One region of the Flavobacterium sp. GNP001 genome, then DNA from elsewhere that is predicted to be linked to it. Evidence: riboswitches for the same ligand, from Rfam matches in the RefSeq annotation. Region 1 holds a riboswitch; each other region holds the start of a gene.
The links. A riboswitch is a leader RNA that binds a small molecule or an ion and turns the genes downstream of it on or off. The one in region 1 is predicted to bind S-adenosylmethionine.

Region 1 (4,252 bases):
AGCAAACGTTCTGTCGCATCGTCGCGTCTGTCCAGAATCACATCTTCAACATGCTCTAATAAATCTTTCGGAATCTCATCATAAATCGACAACATTTCAGGATTTACAATCCCCATCGTCATTCCGTTTTGAATGGCGTGGTACAAGAAAACCGAGTGCATCGCCTCACGAACCGTATCGTTTCCTCTGAACGAAAACGAAACGTTACTCACTCCACCACTGATGTGTGCATGCGGTAAATTTTCGCGAACCCACTTGGTTCCTCTAAAGAAATCCAACGCATTCAAGCGGTGCTCTTCCATACCTGTTGCTACTGGGAAAATATTCAAATCGAAAATGATATCTTGTGGCGGAAATCCAATTCCCACCAAAATATCATACGAACGCTGACAAATTTCAACACGCCTTTCGTAATTATCCGCTTGACCCACTTCGTCAAAAGCCATCACAATTACCGCCGCTCCGTAACGCTTTATCAATTTAGCATGGTGAATAAAAGCTGCTTCGCCTTCTTTCAACGAAATCGAATTCACAACACATTTCCCTTGTACGACTTTCAAACCGGCCTCAATGATTTCCCATTTTGAGCTATCAATCATAATCGGCACACGGGAAATATCCGGCTCAGCCGCAATCAAATTCAGAAATTTGGTCATCGCATATGCGCCATCAAGCATTCCCTCATCCATGTTAATATCAATGATTTGTGCACCGCCTTCTACTTGCTGGCGCGCAATATCAAGCGCCTCATCGTATTTTTCTTCCTTAATCAATCGAAGAAATTTTCTCGAACCCGTCACATTGGTTCGTTCCCCCACATTCACAAATACACTTTCCGGCGTAATAATTAAGGGCTCCAATCCTGATAATACTAGGTTTCTTCTTTTTTCTGCCATTTTAATTTAAGTTACTAAGACCCTAAGTAGCATAGGTTCTGAGTTGTTTTTATGATATCATTTGCTGCAAAGTTTTCAAAACCTTACCATTTTATTTCAATTCTTTTTTGGGCGTGTCCCTCCAAAAAAAGTCGGGTCGGGCTATTCGTTTCAAGTACTCAATCAATTCCGTTAGCACTCCATTGATATGCGGGCTTTCCACTACTATCCCTCAAGCGGGCATTGTGCTAACAACACATTTTTTTTTATTGATTCTTTCGTTTCTTTATTCTTCAATTTTGTCATTCTGAGGAACGAAGAATCTAAACAAGTTGCTCACATAATAAAGATTGCTTCGCCAGTTCGTTATCGCTTGGGTCTTCGTTCCTCAGAAAGACAAACTAACCACGAAATTGCATTTCTTTTGCTTGACATTGAAAAAAACAATACCCAACCAAAAACTACATCACCGCAGTCGAAACTCTCGGTTTATATTCCTTAGCGATATCGGCAATTAATTTGATGTGTGCTGGTGTTGTTCCGCAACAACCTCCTATTATATTTACTAAATTATCGTCTAAATATTCTTTGATAAAAGCTTGCATCTGTTCTGGTGTTTCATCGTATTCTCCAAAGGCATTAGGTAAACCTGCGTTAGGATGCGCCGACACATTGAACGATGTGTTTTGTGACAAAGTTTGCAAATAAGGTTTCAATAAATCAGCACCAAGTGCGCAATTGAATCCTACGCTCAACAACGGAATATGCGAAACAGAAATCAAGAAAGCCTCAACCGTTTGTCCCGAAAGTGTTCTTCCAGACGCATCGGTAATGGTTCCTGAAACCATAATTGGAATATCAAGATTACGTTCGTCTTTTACTTCTTCAATAGCAAAAAGCGCTGCTTTGGCATTTAGGGTATCAAAAATAGTTTCTACCAAAAGTAAATCGCAACCGCCATCCATAAGTGCTTCTACCTGTTGCTTGTACGCGATGCGCAAATCATCAAAAGTTACGGCTCTGTAACCGGGATCGTTTACATCTGGCGACATGCTTGCTGTTCTGTTCGTGGGTCCAATGGAACCCGCAACAAAACGAGGTTTGTCTGGATTTTTGGCGGTGTATTCATCGGCTACTTCGCGGGCTATTTTTGCCGACTCATAGTTCAATTCATACACATATTCTTCCAGATAGTAATCGGCCATACCGATGGTGGTTCCTGAGAAAGTATTGGTTTCAACAATATCAGCTCCAGCTTCAAAATAAGCGGCATGAACGTCTTTTATAGCTTGTGGCTGCGTGAGCGACAATAAATCGTTGTTTCCTTTTAGCGAATGCGGAAAATCCTTGAAACGCTCTCCTCTAAAATCTTCTTCGGAGAAATTGTAACGTTGCAACATGGTTCCCATAGCTCCATCAAGGATGAGGATGTTTTTTTTAATGGCTTCGTGAATGCTTGACATAACTTTTTATTGCTTGCAAAACACAATTTGAAATTGTGATTTTTACTTTTGATTAGTATTTCCAAAAGTTCCCCAATTTTTCTTTATAGCCCCGATTGCAGTGAAAATCCTTTTATTTTTTTCTTTAAAAAATAAAAGATTACTTCACTAAACTTTCATTTTAAACGGAGTTCAGTGAACTTCGTTTGTAACGGAAAGCGGGAACGATTATGACTGAAAAGCGCCATTAATCTGCTCTAAAAAATTCGATAAGTTGTCAAGAAAAGGTTTGAGAAATACTGTAGAAGTATTCTTGTGTTATCTATCTTTGATACTGGTTGTATAAAGTAGAATGTAGCACCTTCTTTAAAAATAAAGGGTTGCTAAGGTTTCATTGGGTCTTTCCCTCCGCCTTTCGTGATAACTTTCAATAAATATAGGAACAGTGCAAAGGAACGACATAGCGCTAACAATTGCAAGTATTTTTTTTAAAGATTCTTAGGTAGTTTGTTGCAAAACTTTTAAATGGAAAGTTCTGAATTACTAAGATTTTAACCAATCTTAGCAACTCAGAACCTTTGTAACTCTGCAACTTTTTTACACGATTGCTTTTACAACCGCTTTTGGAGCTTCTTTACGAGTTCCGTCAAAACCATCTACACCTGAAACGGTAGTGTATTTTAACACATAACGCTTTCCTGGATTAATGATTTGGTAAGCCGCTTGACACATTAAAGTGGCTTCGTGGAATCCGCATAAAATCAATTTTAATTTTCCTGGATAGGTATTTACGTCGCCAATAGCGAAAATTCCAGGAATATTGGTTTGGTAATCTAAAGCGTTGTTAACTTTGATTGCGTTCTTTTCGATTTCTAATCCCCAATCACCAATTGGACCTAACTTTGGCGTAAGACCAAAAAGCGGAATAAAGTAATCGGTTTCGATGGTGCGTTGTGCGCCATTTTCCTCGACTACAACTGCCTCAAGATGCTCAGCTCCTTTTAAACCTACTACTTCACCTGGCGTAATCATTTTAATTTTTCCGGCTGATTTAAGCTCTTGAACTTTTTCTACAGAGTCTAAAGCACCACGAAACTCGTTGCGACGGTGAATCAAAGTCACTTCTGAAGCTACATTTGACAAAAAGATACTCCAATCTAGAGCCGAATCACCACCTCCAGCGATAACTACGCGCTTGTCACGGAATTTCTCTGGGTTTTTGATAAAGTATTTAATTCCTTTGTCTTCGTAGAATTCGATGTCCTCAATCAATGGTTTTCTTGGTTCAAAACTACCTAATCCACCAGCAATAGCAATAACTGGTGCATGGAATTTCTTGCCTTTGTTTGAAGTCACAATAAAAGTTCCGTCTTCTTGTTTTTCGATGGTTTCAGCACGTTCACCTAAGGTAAAACCTGGTTCGAACTGCTTGATTTGCTCCATTAAGTTATCTACTAAATCACCAGCTAATACTTCTGGAAATCCAGGAATATCATAAATAGGTTTTTTAGGATATAACTCTGATAACTGCCCACCTGCTTGTGGCAAAGCATCTAATATATGGCATTTTAATTTTAATAATCCTGCTTCAAAAACTGCAAATAAACCTGTTGGCCCCGCGCCAATAATGAGTATGTCTGTTTTAATCATTTTGATTTAATTTAGTATCCTTTGTTGTGCCTCCAATTATACTTGTAGACTGTTATGGAAATTGTTAATTGTGTTTATCTATGTTATTGTATTGAACCTAGGCGCTCAATCCTTTTAATTTTAATTGAGTACAAATATCACTATTCTGTTTAGTTAAAAAAACAGAAACTGATTATTAAGAACTATTACATCTTAGCTTTTTTCTATGAGCTTGAGATGGCGTCTTGTGCTTACTTTGCTTTGAGCGTCTCGGTGATTTCATTCATTTTTTGAACTTTTTCCTCA
Region 2 (4,252 bases), on a different contig from region 1:
CGGAACTACTCCACAAGAAAAAATTGGAGTTGGAACGATTGACACAATCCAAGAAGTGGTAATAGAAAACAAATTAAGTTCACCAGCCATTATTGTGATTGGAGAAGTAGTCAAAGAAAGCAATAAATTGAAAGGGTTTTACGAAGAATTCATATCAAAAGAAATACAATAACATTGGAAAGGAACGAATTATATCCAATATTTTTAAAATTACACAACCTCAATGTACTTATTGTAGGTGGAGGAAATGTGGGTTTAGAAAAATTATCTTTCATGTTGAAATCGAGTCCGAATGCGAATGTTGAGGTAGTTGCCCCAAAGTTTTTACCAGAACTGGAAAGCTTGGCTGCAAAACATCCTTCGGTGCAATTAACCCATAAAAAGTTCAATCGCTGGATGCTTCGCAAACGCCACATGGTAATTGCCTGCACAGATGATTTAAAAGTAAATAAAAGAGTATACGATTTGTCCCGAAAAAGATTTCTGATTTGCAACATTGCTGATACACCGCCATTATGTGATTATTATTTGGGCGGAATTGTAACTAAAGGAAATGTTAAAATCGCTATTTCAACTAACGGAAAATCACCAACAACTGCCAAAAGATTACGGGAGTTTTTTGAAGAAATCATTCCGGACGATATCAATAAAATGGTCGAAAACCTGAATGAATATCGCAAAACGCTGAAAGGAAATTTCGAAGAAAAAGTTCAAAAGATGAATGAAATTACCGAGTCGTTGAAGAATAAAGAGCCAAGAGAATAGAATAAAGAGCAAAGAATTCGACTGATATTTATCATTTAAAATAGTAAAAATCAATCGTTAATTTGCAGTAAAATAGTTTAGCACAATTACATTATATAAAGAATAAAAAAATGGTTAAAACAGACATACTTATAATAGGAGCCGGACCAACAGGTTTATTTGCAGTTTTTGAAGCAGGATTGTTAAAACTGAAATGTCATATTTTAGATGCTTTGCCACAAGCAGGTGGACAATTATCTGAATTATACCCAAAAAAACCTATTTATGATATCCCGGGATTTCCGGAAGTATTGAGCAGGAGATTTAGTAGATAATCTAATGGAACAAATCAAGCGATTCGAACCAGGTTTTACACTCGGAGAACGTGCTGAAACAATTGAAAAACAAGAAGACGGAAGTTTTATTGTGACTTCAAATAAAGGGAAAAGATTTCATGCGCCAGTAATTGCTATTGCTGGAGGATTAGGAAGTTTTGAACCAAGAAAACCATTAATCGAAGACATTGAATTTTACGAAGACAAAGGAATTAAATACTTTATTAAAAACCCGGAAAAATTCAGAGACAAAAGAGTAGTGATTGCCGGAGGAGGAGATTCTGCTTTGGACTGGAGTATTTTCTTGTCGAATGTTGCTTCTGAGGTAACTTTGATTCACCGTAGAAACGAATTTAGAGGCGCTTTAGACTCTGTAGAAAAAGTACAGGAATTGAAGAACTCAGGAAAAATAAAAATGATTACACCGGCAGAAGTAGTTGGTTTAAACGGTGCCGAGCATTTAGAATCAATTGATATTGAAGAAAATGGAGCGCACAGAACTATTGCTACGGATTATTTTATTCCGCTTTTTGGATTAACACCAAAATTAGGTCCTATTGGAGACTGGGGATTAGACATTGAAAAAAATGCCATCAAAGTAAATAATGCTTTGGATTACCAAACGAACATTACAGGAATTTTTGCCATTGGTGACGTAAATACCTATCCAGGGAAACTAAAATTAATTCTTTGTGGATTCCACGAAGCCACATTAATGTGTCAGGCAGCCTACCAAATCATCAATCCAGGTAAGAAATATGTATTGAAATATACTACAGTTTCAGGTGTTGACGGATTTGACGGAACTCGTAAAGAAGCTCCAAAAGCCGTGGTGAAAGCCATAGTTTAACAACTTAGTACAAACTAGTTAAAAAATATAGCGCTAATACTTGCAAGTATTAGCGCTATGTCTTTACTTTGCACTGTTCATATATTTATTGAAAGTTATCACGAAAGGCGGAGGGAAAGACCCAATGAAACCTTAGCAACCCTTTATCTTTAAAGAAGGTGCTACATTCTACTTTATGCTGAACCAGTTTCAGTATCTAAGATAGATAACACACGAATACTCACTTAGTATTTCTCAAACCTTTTCTTGACAACATATCGATATTTAGCCTACTGAATTAATTTCAGTATCAGGAGCGAACAATTGGCGTTTTTTTGCCAATACCGTTCCCGCTTTCCGTTGCAATCTTTTACTTTTTTAACAAAAAAAGTAAAAGGATTTTCACTGTAATCGGGGCTAAAGAGCTTAAATAGTGAACTTTTGTAATTATTAATCAAAAGTGTGAATCCGATACTTATCGAGATTTACAAGAAATAAAAAGAAATGTCAAGTATTCAAGAAGCCATTAAAAAAAACATACTCATACTCGATGGAGCTATGGGAACCATGTTGCAACGCTACAATTTTTCTGAAGAAGATTTTCGAGGAGAACGTTTCAAAGATTTTCCGCATTCCTTAAAAGGGAATAACGATTTATTGTCACTAACGCAACCACAAGCTATCAAAGCAGTTCACGCAGCTTATTTTGAAGCAGGAGCTGATATTGTAGAAACCAATACGTTCTCAGGAACGACTATCGGAATGGCAGATTACCATCTTGAAGATTTGGTGTATGAACTCAACTACGAATCGGCACGAATTGCCCGTGAAGTAGCCGATGAATTCACAGCCAAAAATCCAGACAAACCTCGTTTTGTAGCCGGGTCAATAGGACCAACAAACAGAACGGCAAGCATGTCACCAGATGTAAATGATCCGGGATACAGAGCCGTAACTTTCGATGATTTGCGCATTGCTTACAAACAACAAGTTGAAGCTTTGATTGACGGAGGAAGTGATTTGTTGTTAGTAGAAACTATTTTCGACACGTTAAATGCTAAAGCAGCACTTTTTGCTATTGAAGAAGTAAAAGACGAACGCAATATTGATATTCCAATTCATGGTTTCAGGAACCATTACGGATGCTTCAGGAAGAACACTTTCAGGGCAAACCGTAGAAGCTTTTTTAGTTTCGGTTTCTCACATTCCATTGCTAAGTGTTGGTTTCAATTGTGCCTTGGGAGCTGATTTGTTGAAGCCTTATTTGCAAACTTTATCACAAAACACTTCGTTCAATGTGTCGGCGCATCCTAATGCAGGATTGCCAAATGCTTTTGGAGAGTACGATGAAACACCAGAGCAAATGCAAGCTTTCATCAAAGAATATTTAGACGATAATTTAGTCAATATCATAGGTGGTTGTTGCGGAACAACGCCAGAACATATCAAGTTGATTGCTGATATTGCGAAGGATTATAAACCAAGAGTATCAACAGCAACGATGTAAACGTAAAGATGCGCTTTACCGCGTCTGAATTATAGCCACGAATTCATTGTAATTATTGGGTTTGAGGCACAAAAAAATAAAAAATGGCACAAGCAGAAACTAGAAAAAACCTTGTATTATCGGGATTAGAGCCTTTAATCATTACGCCGGAAAGCGTTTTTGTGAATATTGGTGAACGAACGAATGTTACAGGTTCTAGAAAATTCCTTCGATTAATCAAGGAAGAAAAATACGAAGAAGCACTCAGTATTGCTAAAGAGCAAGTAGAAGGTGGCGCACAAATCATCGATATTAATATGGATGAAGGAATGCTGGATGGTGAATATGCCATGACAAAATTCCTGAATTTAATTGCTGCCGAACCAGATATTTCCAGAGTGCCAATCATGATTGACAGCTCGAAATGGGATATTATAGAAGCAGGATTAAAAGTAGTTCAAGGAAAGAGTGTCGTAAACTCTATTTCTTTAAAGGAAGGAGAAGAACAATTTATTCATCACGCTAAATTGATTAAGCGTTATGGAGCTGCGGCTATTATTATGGCTTTTGATGAGGTAGGTCAAGCTGACAATTACGAACGCCGAATAGAAATTTGCCAGCGTTTGCGTATGATATTTTGGTAAACAAAGTTGGTTTTCCTCCGCAAGACATCATTTTCGATTTAAATATATTCCCAGTGGCAACTGGAATGGAAGAACACCGCTTGAACGCATTGGATTTCTTTAGAGGAACCAAATGGGTTCGAGAAAATTTGCTAGATGCACACATTAGTGGTGGAGTAAGTAATGTTTCGTTTTCGTTTAGAGGAAATGATACCGTTCGGGAAGCGATGCACTC
Region 3 (4,252 bases), 1.2 Mb from region 1:
GGCCACAATTGCCAAAGGAGTTTTAAATAACTCTAAGGTTTTACGAGTTACGATCGGATTTATCAAAAGCAATAAAATACCAAAAAGCGATAAAAAACGCAAAAAAGCCAAAAACCAAACTGTTTTAGTTTGATTTTTGGCTTTAAAAATATACTGTAAATACGACAACACCCCAGCAAGTATCAAAGATAAAAGTATCAATAGTATTGTGTTTGTTGTCATTTATTCTTTTTTAAAAGATTTGAAGAATTTACAGCTTATAGTATGTTTTAAAGTTTAAAATTCAGTCAATCTTTGAATTTTAAAACTTTTAATGACGTTTTAAGTCAACATTCCGCCACATACATTAAGTACCTGACCAGTTACATAAGCACTCATATCCGATGCAAAGAAAAGACAAGCGTTTGCAACATCTTCAGTAGAGCCACCTCTTTTTAACGGAATTCCATCTCTCCAACCTTTTACTACATCTTCGTTTAACTTTGCAGTCATTTCAGTTTCAATAAATCCAGGCGCAATTACGTTACAACGAATATTTCTTGATCCTAATTCTAAAGCAACTGATTTCGAAAAACCAATTACACCCGCTTTTGAAGCCGCATAGTTCGTTTGTCCCGCATTTCCTTTCACACCAACCACAGAACTCATATTAATAATTGATCCTGCGCGTTGCTTTAAAAAGGTACGTTGAATGGCTTTTGTCATATTAAAAACCGATTTCAAGTTCACATCCATAACATTGTCAAAATCCTCTTCAGACATACGCATCAACAAATTATCTTTTGTAATTCCTGCGTTGTTAATCAATACGTCAACCGTACCAAAATCAGCCAAAACTGCATCCACAAACGTTTGCGCTTCATTAAAATCCGCTGCGTTTGATTGGTATCCTTTTGCCTTGATGCCCAATGCATTTAATTCGTTCTCCAAGGCCATTGCCGACTCTACTGATGAACTGTATGTAAACGCAACATTAGCGCCATGTTTTGCAAAAACTTCTGCAATTCCTTTTCCAATTCCGCGACTTGCGCCTGTTATAATGGCAACTTTTCCTTCTAGTAATTTCATAATCAAAAATTAGTTATTTTTTATTCGAAGCTATTCCTGCTATTCACTGCAATCTTTTAGGTCCGCTATCGCGTACCCAAAAGGATTTCCGTTGCTATCAGGGCTAAAAACGACTTGCCAAATATATACTATTTCCTTTTTTAAAAAAAATTTAGGCTTGATTATGAACAATAATTTTTACAATTATACCTTCAAAAAACGGTAGGCTAGTTTATCCCAAAAAGCAGCATAAATAGCAATCAATGTAAATACAAGTAAAAAAAAATGATACCATGCATTACTCAAAATATCAAGAAAATCTAATTTGCCATTGGCATAACTCAGTATCAACAAAATTTGAGCTCCATAAGGCAATATTCCTTGAATGACGCATGAAAAAATATCTAAAATAGTAGCTGACTTTTTAGCGCTCAATCCGTACTCATCATTAATTTCTTTTGCAATAGGCCCAGTAATCACAATTGAAACGGTATTGTTAGCAATAGCTAGATTGGCAAAACCTACTAAAACTCCAATACCTGTTTGTGCTGATTTTTTACTTTTAATTCTTTTTTTAATCTGGTTTAAAACCCAAGTAATACCTCCAGCTTTATCAACCATAGCAGCTAATCCTCCTGTTAGCATCGAAAGTAAAAAGATATCGGTCATACTCGTAAATCCCTCATAAATTTTCTGAGTAAACTCCATTACCGTAAATGAATCGTTATAAAAACCAATCAAACCTGCAATTATAGTCCCTAGCAATAATGTATAAAATACATTAACACCCACAACGGCAAGAACGATTACCAAAACATACGGCAAAATAGCCCACAAAGAGTAATCATTTTTAGCAATATCGACAGCAACAACATCTGAATTAAAACCCAAATAAAAGAAAATTAAAATAGTTACAATGGCTGCCGGAAGTGCTATAAACAAGTTGATCTTAAATTTATCTTTCAAATCACAACCAAGAGATTGAGTAGCAGCTATTGTCGTATCTGAAATCATTGATAAATTATCCCCAAGCATAGAACCTCCTAGTAAAGCACCTGCTATTAATGGCATTGAAGCACCACTTTTATCAGCGAGCGATATCGCAATTGGTCCAATTGCAACAATAGCCCCAACTGAAGTTCCTGTAGCAGTAGATAAAAACGAGGCTATCAAGAAAATCCCTAACGGAAAATAAGCCACATCAATAGTACTAATCCCTAAATTTACTACGGCATCTACACCACCCATTGCTTTACTCACCACGGCAAAAGCACCAGCGAACAAATAAATCAAGCACATCGTCATTATTTTACTATCACCACAACCAGCAATTAAAGTATCTACTTTATCGTCAGTTGATGTTTTAAATAATATAAATGCGGCAATAATACCTACCAATACGGCAACTGGTGAAGGAAATGCATAAAAATCGTCTAGTAAAATACCAGCACCCAAAAAAGTAAAAATAAAAATAAATAGCGGAATCAAAGCATACGGATTTCCGGATTCCTTAGTAAAATTTGTCATAAAAATAATTTTAAATTAAGTGTTATGACGAAAAACAAAGCTGGTATTGGGAATGTAAACAACATTTTTTCCAAAGGATTTGGCTTATCGTTTTAGCACCTTGCTTGTTGTTGCAGGTTGCTATCCCTTTGCAGGATTCGTGATAACGGGTGCAAAAATACACAATCTATTACAATATTTGCAAACAAATGCTTTAAAATTTGATAATAAAAAAACGCTACCCGAAAAAGGTAGCGTTTGTACTTAATCTAAAATGCTAAATTTATTAGAAAGCAACATTCCATCTAGGCAGCCTTCCGTTTTCATCCAAAAATGATTGTAAAACTTGACCTTCTACAGCAGTTGGAATTGATTTCACTTCATTATTAAAAGTCTCATACCAAACTACTTCAAGAGCAGATATAGCTTCTTTTTTCATTTGAGCTGGCCAAGAATATTTTCTTCCTGTTTTTGCAAATTGGTGACCTTCGACAATTTTATCGAATAAACCGCCATTTTTTATTTTCAAAGCGCCGTTATTTTGAACAGTCCCCGTAGAACCAACCATAATTAATTCTTTCTCGTCACCTACTGCGTAAACTAAAAACACGCCAGATCCTTCAGAAGCATTACAAACTTGCTCTAAACTATCATCAACATTAAATAAAAATTGATTGGTAACCGTGAATTTTTCTAATTCTTTGTACATATATGTTATTTTTAATGGAATAGATTTTCACAAAAAAAGACCTCACAACATCGTGAGGCTCACTGAAAACTATTCGTATGTTTTGTTTTTTATTAAAATAAAAACTTGGATGCAAGATTTTTTAAATAAAGTGCAAAGATATTTCTTTAATTCAATTTACAACAAAAAAAGCCCCACAAAATGTGAGGCTTTTTAATATTTAAATTTCAGGTGATTATCCTAAAATTTCTTTTACTTTTTTACCAATTTCAGCTGGTGAATCAACAACGTGAATTCCATTGTCTCTCATGATTTGTTTTTTAGCAGCAGCTGTATCGTCAGATCCTCCAACAATTGCACCAGCGTGACCCATTGTTCTTCCTGCAGGAGCTGTTTCTCCAGCAATGAATCCAACAACTGGTTTGCGGTTACCGTCAGCTTTTATCCATTTAGCAGCATCAGCTTCTAATTGACCACCAATTTCACCAATCATAATGATTAATTCTGTCTCAGGATCATTCATTAACAATTCAACTGCTTCTTTTGTAGTGGTTCCAATAATTGGATCTCCACCAATACCAATTGCAGTAGTAATTCCTAATCCTTGTTTTACAACTTGGTCAGCTGCTTCATAAGTTAAAGTACCTGATTTAGAAACAATACCAACTGTACCTTTTTTGAATACAAAACCTGGCATGATACCAACTTTAGCTTCACCTGGGGTGATTACACCTGGACAGTTTGGACCAATTAATCTTGCATTTCTTTCTTTTACATAAGCATTAGCTTTAATCATATCTGCAACTGGAATTCCTTCAGTAATTGCAATAATTACTTTAATACCAGCATCAGCAGCTTCCATAATAGCATCAGCAGCAAAAGCTGGTGGTACAAAAATGATACTTGTATCAGCACCTGCTTGATCAACAGCATCTTTTACAGTATTAAATACCGGACGATCTAAATGACTTGTTCCACCTTTTCCTGGAGTAACACCACCTACAACGTTTG

Region 2: it holds a riboswitch for S-adenosylmethionine, as region 1 does, so the genes downstream of both, ACXX8U_RS15115 (homocysteine S-methyltransferase family protein) here and ACXX8U_RS01135 (homocysteine S-methyltransferase family protein) in region 1, are expected to answer to the same signal.
Region 3: it holds a riboswitch for S-adenosylmethionine, as region 1 does, so the genes downstream of both, ACXX8U_RS06280 (Na+/H+ antiporter NhaC family protein) here and ACXX8U_RS01135 (homocysteine S-methyltransferase family protein) in region 1, are expected to answer to the same signal.

What each region holds. Positions count from the first base shown of each region.
Region 1 covers NZ_JBTGUX010000001.1:292,392-296,643, reverse strand. The annotation lists gene metH (methionine synthase) at 1-896, opposite strand, end outside; gene ACXX8U_RS01135 (homocysteine S-methyltransferase family protein) at 1,337-2,338, opposite strand; SAM riboswitch class I at 2,633-2,744, opposite strand; gene ACXX8U_RS01130 (NAD(P)/FAD-dependent oxidoreductase) at 2,915-3,967, opposite strand; gene ACXX8U_RS01125 (precorrin-2 dehydrogenase/sirohydrochlorin ferrochelatase family protein) at 4,198-4,252, opposite strand, start outside.
Region 2 covers NZ_JBTGUX010000014.1:11,448-15,699, reverse strand. The annotation lists partial or broken gene cobA (uroporphyrinogen-III C-methyltransferase) at 1-172, shown strand, start outside; gene ACXX8U_RS15125 (precorrin-2 dehydrogenase/sirohydrochlorin ferrochelatase family protein) at 175-765, shown strand; partial or broken gene ACXX8U_RS15120 (NAD(P)/FAD-dependent oxidoreductase) at 876-1,929, shown strand; SAM riboswitch class I at 2,022-2,141, shown strand; partial or broken gene ACXX8U_RS15115 (homocysteine S-methyltransferase family protein) at 2,413-3,415, shown strand; gene ACXX8U_RS15110 (dihydropteroate synthase) at 3,499-4,038, shown strand; partial or broken gene ACXX8U_RS15105 (vitamin B12 dependent-methionine synthase activation domain-containing protein) at 4,008-4,252, shown strand, end outside.
Region 3 covers NZ_JBTGUX010000001.1:1,475,517-1,479,768, forward strand. The annotation lists gene ACXX8U_RS06270 (hypothetical protein) at 1-222, opposite strand, end outside; gene fabG (3-oxoacyl-[acyl-carrier-protein] reductase) at 322-1,068, opposite strand; gene ACXX8U_RS06280 (Na+/H+ antiporter NhaC family protein) at 1,252-2,574, opposite strand; SAM-I-IV-variant riboswitch at 2,629-2,725, opposite strand; gene ACXX8U_RS06285 (hypothetical protein) at 2,840-3,262, opposite strand; gene sucD (succinate--CoA ligase subunit alpha) at 3,477-4,252, opposite strand, start outside.